Regions from separate parts of the Alteromonas sp. 4NH20-0056 genome, predicted to be linked through region 1. Evidence: riboswitches for the same ligand, from Rfam matches in the RefSeq annotation. Region 1 holds a riboswitch; the other holds the start of a gene.
The links. A riboswitch is a leader RNA that binds a small molecule or an ion and turns the genes downstream of it on or off. The one in region 1 is predicted to bind thiamine pyrophosphate.
Positions count from the first base shown of each region.

Region 2: linked by a shared signal. The riboswitch ahead of AC27EZ_RS01050 (TonB-dependent receptor) and the one ahead of thiC (phosphomethylpyrimidine synthase ThiC) in region 1 are both predicted to bind thiamine pyrophosphate.

Region 1 covers NZ_BAAJLS010000003.1:99,915-103,336, forward strand. Annotated here, with positions in the region: gene thiC (phosphomethylpyrimidine synthase ThiC) at 1-1,285, opposite strand, end outside; TPP riboswitch at 1,420-1,531, opposite strand; gene AC27EZ_RS06615 (SixA phosphatase family protein) at 1,617-2,084, shown strand; gene AC27EZ_RS06620 (heme biosynthesis HemY N-terminal domain-containing protein) at 2,144-3,313, opposite strand; gene AC27EZ_RS06625 (uroporphyrinogen-III C-methyltransferase) at 3,310-3,422, opposite strand, start outside.
Region 2 covers NZ_BAAJLS010000001.1:230,331-233,752, reverse strand. Annotated here, with positions in the region: gene AC27EZ_RS01060 (GNAT family N-acetyltransferase) at 1-760, opposite strand, end outside; gene AC27EZ_RS01055 (acyl-CoA thioesterase) at 833-1,261, shown strand; TPP riboswitch at 1,348-1,452, shown strand; gene AC27EZ_RS01050 (TonB-dependent receptor) at 1,506-3,422, shown strand, end outside.

The sequences.
Region 1 (3,422 bases):
CAATCATTACTTGAACATCGTACTCCCACGCTATTTTGGTTAATTCACCTAACGTGCGTAGTTCTGAAAACTGGGCATCATCATTGGCGTCGGCTATGCTTCCCGGGCGAAGTCCGTCGCCTAACGACAGAGACACGTCGTACTGCGCGCAAATCTCACAAATATCGCGAAAGTGCTCATACAAAAAGCTTTGTTTGTGATGGCTTAAACACCACTTGGCCATTATCGACCCGCCTCGAGACACTATACCCGTTACGCGGTTTGCGGTAAGCGGAACGTATTCCAACAGCACGCCAGCATGGATGGTGAAATAGTCTACCCCTTGCTCGGCCTGCTCTATCAGCGTGTCTTTAAACATCTCCCAGGTAAGGTTCTCGGCAACGCCGTTCACCTTTTCCAATGCCTGATAAATAGGCACAGTGCCTAACGGCACGGGACTATTGCGCAATAACCACTCTCGTGTTTCATGAATATTTCGGCCTGTCGATAAGTCCATGATGGTGTCTGCGCCCCAGCGCGTAGACCACACAAGCTTTTCTACCTCTTCTTCTATTGAAGACGTTACCGCTGAATTACCAATATTGGCGTTAATCTTCACGAGAAAATTTCGGCCGATAATCATGGGCTCCAGTTCAGGGTGATTGATGTTGCACGGAATGATGGCACGCCCAGCGGCGACTTCGTCGCGGACAAATTCAGGCGTAATACGCGGGGGCAAATTTGCACCAAAGTGCTCGCCAGGGTGTTGTTGTATAAGGGCTTCATCGGTAAGGCGATCTCTGCCCATATTTTCACGAATGGCAATGTACTCCATTTCGGGGGTAACAATACCTCGTCGCGCGTAATGCAACTGGGTAACATTTCGGTTTTGCGCGGCTTTTTTCGGTTTTGCCGAGCGAATAAAGCGAAAGTCTTCGGTAAAAATGTCGTCTTCACGGGCCTTTGCAAATGTCGACGATACACCTTGCAATGTAATGGTGTCGTTGCGTGTTTCAATCCATGCTTGGCGCATGGGGTGTATGCCTTTGTGAACATCTATACGCTGGTTAGGGTCGCCGTAGGGGCCTGATGTGTCGTATACCGGTATAGGTGGGTTAGCTTCTAAGATAGGGTTTTCTTCGGTTCCCCCTACTAAACTGTCGTGTTGGTGAATAAGGCGCATCGCAACGTTGATCGACTCATCACTTCCCATTTCATAATGGCGCGTTGAATTAGGGTATGCCTCTGGGGCAAGTTCATTGATAAATTGTTGCGCTTGTTGGCGCTGTTCGCGTCGTGTAGACATAGCATTTTAGCCTTTTTAGGTTGGCGTTAAGTAAAATGCTTGTCAGGAGTGAAGGAGAATATAACCTAGCAGATATACGCAAATATAACTAAAAACCGCGCACCAAAGCACAGGGTGTAATTACATAGGTAAACAGATTATATTTTCTTGTTCCCTTCGCAGGTATTAGCCTGATCAGGTTCAACGGATCCCGCATTAGCGGTCTCAGCTTACTGGATATCCAGTGAAGCACTCCGACAAGTAACTGGTTTTAGTATAGGGTGAACAGATTGCCAATTACAAGGGCCATGGCGCGTGTTAATGTGGTTAAAAATAGTTAAGGAATGAAAATATGAAAGCGGTCGTCTTGTTATTGACCTTATTAGTGAGCGCATCGGTCGCGGCTAATACAGTGTATTTAACTCGTCATTTTGAGAAGCAAAAAGGGGCAAACCCTTCACTGACTAAAGAAGGCGAAGTGCGTGCTCACTCTCTTGCAAAAATCCTAAAAGATGAGCCTTTTACAATGCTTTATTCAACAGATTACGCGCGCACAAAAGAAACCGCAACACCGCTCTCAGAAGCAAAAGGTATTCCTATAACCTTGTACGATCCGCGTTCGTTAGACGCGTTTGCGTTACAGCTCAAAAACCTGAATGAAGATGTGGTAGTGGTAGGGCACAGTAACACCACACCTGCGTTAATCGCATTGTTAGGTGGGCCAAAAGTAACGATAGAAGAATCGGATTTCGGCACGCTGTTCATTCTTGAACGTAGTGACGGTAATATCGAGTTAGAAACGCAAGAGGTGGCGCGTTAGTTCGCAGTACGACCGCAGGCGTGGTAATTAACACACCTACGGTCTTACGCCTACCGCCGTTATGCTTGTTGGCTGTCTTTGTAAAGTTGTAAGGCCGTTGCGGTATCATGCTGTCGTTCGCTAATTGCAGATAACAGCAACAAATCTTCTTTTCGTGATGCGATTTTCGCTGCTTTTAACAAGGCTTTTTCAGCAAGTACATCATCACCCGCATTAAACGCGACTTGGCCTAACGTTGAATACAGCTCAACGTTTTCACTGTCTTGTTTTATCCAGCTTTCCAGTAAACGTAGCGAGGCAGATGCATCGGGTAAATTCAGCTGCTTAAACAGTGGGAATAACACCGCATTTTGTCCACGTTTTTGCCAGTCTACCAACAATGCTTGCGCATCAGCATGCATGCCTTGGTCGAGCAATTGCTGAATGTATGCTGCCCGATAAGCATCGTCATGGCGAATTTTCCGAGGTAAGTTGTCCCAATAGGCTTTTAGTTCTACTGCGCCCTGTTTACTGGCTATTTCAGCAAACTTACCTTTCGCGATGCGCTGAGACCACGCCGTAAAGTCTTTCTTCGGTAGGGCTTTACGCCAGCCATTTAAATTTTCTTGTAATACTTGCCACTGGCCCAGTTCTGCTAACAGCGTTGCTTTAAGCTTGATAACCTGGTGGTTTTCGCTCGCCTTTTCATCTAGCTCATTAAGTTGTGCAAGCGCTTCTGCGTGTTTGTTGTCGCTTGCATCAATTCGCGCGTTCATGACGGCTGCAGCTACCTTTGCATTCTCAAAATCGGCGGCTTGCGCTAGAAAATAGCGGGCTTTTTGAAGGTCGCCGTTTGTAAACGCAATTTGCGCCGAGGCTAAGTAGTTTATGCCTTCAAAGTTACCGTTTGTAGTGTGGCCAAGGGCTTTTTGTGCGTTATCTAGGTCGCCCGCTGCCATTAATTGCAGGCCGTTATAAAAAGCGCGTTTGCGTTTACGTTCCCCCAATGCGCCAAACCAGCGGTGAGAGCCCGTCACTAAACTTGTCAACCACAGTACCAGTTTCACTGTGATATAAATGCCCACCAAAATAAGACCTGAAATAATGACAAAACTAATAAGCGTCATCTCAACGGCTGAATTACCCAACGAAATCAGCACATAGCCTTTGTCGCCAAGGATCATAGGGCCCACGATAAGTGCAACAATAAATACTGCAACAATACTGAGGGCGATAACTAACCATTTCATAATGCACTAGCTCCTTGCCCGAAGACTTGCTTCACGCGATTATCTAACAGCATCGACAAGGGTTTTTGTGCAACAAGTTCCGTAGGGATAGGACGTGCAACGTCGGTAT
Region 2 (3,422 bases), on a different contig from region 1:
TACATTGTTGTGCATGGTGAAATATACGCTCAGCGTTTTCAATTAACGTGCTGGTAATACATACTCGCATGCCTTGCTGGCTTAAAGCGGCAATTAATAGCCCAAGAACCGACGATTTACCTCTTCCTCGTGGTGCGGAGATAACAGCGTTAACGTTATCCTTCGACCACTGTGATATCAATTCAGAATACGCGTGCTGTTGATCAGCAGAAGCAAAGCTACCATTTGTGCTGTCGCGCGGCGCGTCGATGCTGTGGTCAACGTTCGCCTTTACTACATTATTGGGGGGAAGATAGGTAGTCAGTTTATTATGCCGTGCTATCCAGGTCGCTTGCTCTATTTTACCAATGAAGCGTGCGATGTAAGCGCTGTATGTCAAGTGATAACCATGGGAAATAGAGTTAGCAATATAAGTTCGTGGCCATTGAGTGAACGGCGGACAACATAAAATAAAGCAACCGCTTCGCTTAACGGTACCGGCTAGCGCCATTAAATCACCAACTCGAAAGCCGCGATGGGCAAATAGCACCGCAATATCAAACTCATTGCCTAACAATTTCGCACGCTTTTTTCCATCAAGCTCAGTGGCGTCAAATGCCGCTATTTTCAATTGTGATGGTGCGATGTGGGTTAATTGCTCGAAGGTTTTACGGCAGTAATCCTCGTCCTCGTCTATCACTAACCAACGACGATGCGTCCCATTTACAGAGATACTGTCATAAGGAGAAAAAAGCCATGATGATAATTGTTTACGCGCCATTGATTGTAAATTTCGTTATAATTAAGAGATGTAATCAGTGCACATAATATCGACTTATTGTAAGGAATTCGAATGCGCTTTCTTTCTCGGCGTTTAGTAATGCCAAATGACTTAAACTATGCAAACTCACTTTTTGGTGGACGCGCGCTTGAATGGATTGATGAAGAGGCTGCAATCTGGGCCATCTGCCAATTGGAAACCAATTGCTTAGTGACTAAGCATATCGGCGAAATTAGTTTTGAATCACCTGCATTACAAGGTGACATTGTTGAATTTGGGCTAGAAACAAAAGCGGTAGGTAGAACGTCTATTACCGTCAGTTGCTTAGTAAGAAATAAAGCGACGAAAAAAACCATTTGTTTCGCTGATGATATCGTTTTTGTCAAAGTTGATACCGATTCCCGTATGCCAGTTGCGCATGGCAAAACCCTTGAGGCGCTAAAATCACAAACTGATGATGAAGTAAGACGCCTTAACCTGAACATCAAAGACAGTTTATAACGTATTAATATCGCTTAATTATTTCTTTCCTTGACGGTGTTGCCCTAACTGGTACACTCCGTCCCGGTGATTAGCGTTACGTTAGTCACTCTACCAAGGGGTGTCCGAGTTGCGGGCTGAGATCCACTATTGTGGGAACCCTTTTACCTGATCCGGATAATACCGGCGTAGGGATGGTGCACAATATAGCCTTATCACCTGCCGTAAATTCGGATCTTTTTTCTGTAGAAGAATAAGAGATCCCATGTATAAAACAGTTTTCACGCTTTCCCTTATTGCCAGCTCAGTCGCGGCGTATGCACAAGACATTTCAGCTCCTCAATCTGAGGATATGTCAGATATTGAACGTGTTGTCGTAAGTGGTGACTTCAGACAGACAACGCTTGATCAACTTGGCGCAAGTGCCACTATTTTGGGACAAGAACGCGTAAATAGCCGTCAACCTACCCACGTAGATAGTGTATTAAACAGTATTCCAAATGTTAATTTTGCAACCGGCGCATCGAGAGGCCGGTTTATTCAAATTCGTGGTATTGGCGAGCGTAGCCAGTTTGCGGAGCCTATTAACCCGTCGGTCAGTTTTATTGTTGATGAATTCGATTTTTCAGGGCTAGCTGCAGCAGGCGTTATCTTTGATACGCAGCAATTAGAAGTCTATCGCGGACCTCAGGCGACGCTTTATGGTACTGGCGCGTTAGCGGGTGCCGTAAAATTGCTAAGCAATGAAGTAGGAAGTGATGCCCCTGACTATGTTGAGTTTCGTGCAGCAACAGAAAATAGCTATCGACTAGAGGCTGCTACCGGCAGTGATATTAACGATAAGTGGGGATACCGTGTCGGTGTCGTTCACAATCGCAGTGACGGCTTCGTTGAGAATATTTTTCTAAATAGGGATGACACCAATAACATTGATGAGTCGGCCATGCACATCAGTTTATCCGGTGAGTTGGACCAACGCACAACGCTTGCGCTTTCTTATCGCTGGTACGACATCGACAATGGCTATGATGCATTCTCACTAGATAACGATAATAAAACCCGCTCTGATGAGCCAGGGTTCGATGAACATCAAACGCATGCCGTAAGCGCGCGTTCAACCACCCAAACGGCCGCGGGCGACTTTATCATTATTGCCACGCACGCCTCTCACAATATCGCTTATGGTTATGATGAAGATTGGACATTTACGGGGTTTCATCCGTTCGGTTACACCTCATTTGACGCCTATTATCGCGACGTAGACACGCAAACTGGTGAAGTACGGTTTGTTTCTTCCGATGCAGCGGCCCTTTTTGATGGCATGACGGACTGGACGATTGGCGCGTTTTATAAAACATCAGAGCAAGATTTACTGCGTCAATATACGTATGCAGATGGTGACTTTATCAGTGATTACGCGCCAACCACGAAAGCGTTATATGCAGAGACCGAATCCGCTTTAACCAGTGATTTGTCGCTACTAGTTGGGGTTAGGGTTGAGCGTTTTGAACTTGATTATTCAGATAGTGAAGGCCTTATCCGCAACCTTGATACCACAATGGTGGGTGGGAAAGTTGCCTTACACTACAACCTCGATAAGCATTTCTTTTATGGAAGTATCTCTCGCGGTTTCAAAGGCGCGGGCTTTAATCAAGACCAACGTGTGAACAACGAGCAACGATTCTTTGACGAAGAGTACAATTGGAACTACGAAATTGGAATCAAAGGTCCAATGCTACTTGATAACCTTACAGCCCGAGCGGCAATCTTCTATATGGATAGAGAAGACACCCAGGTCAGTGATTTCGATGTTATTACGCGAGAAGACGGCACTCCAGATTTTATTGATATCATTGATAATGCTGATTTAGGCACGAATAAAGGGGCTGAATTCGAATTATCTTGGCTTGCGACTGATACATGGCAGGTAAGTGCGAGTGTTGGATATCTGAGTGCAACGTTTGAAGGCTACACGCTAGCCGATGGTACGGTTATTGACGAACAAAGACAGGCTCAAGCACCTAAGTGGACAGCGAATGTATTCAGTGAATATGCGCTCACTGATTACTTAACGTGGCGAATAGATGTTGATTTTAAAGATGAATATCGCTTCTCAGATGGTCACGACGTTACCGCACCGAGTACGACGTTGGTGAACACAGAAGTGGTATGGTTTAACGAT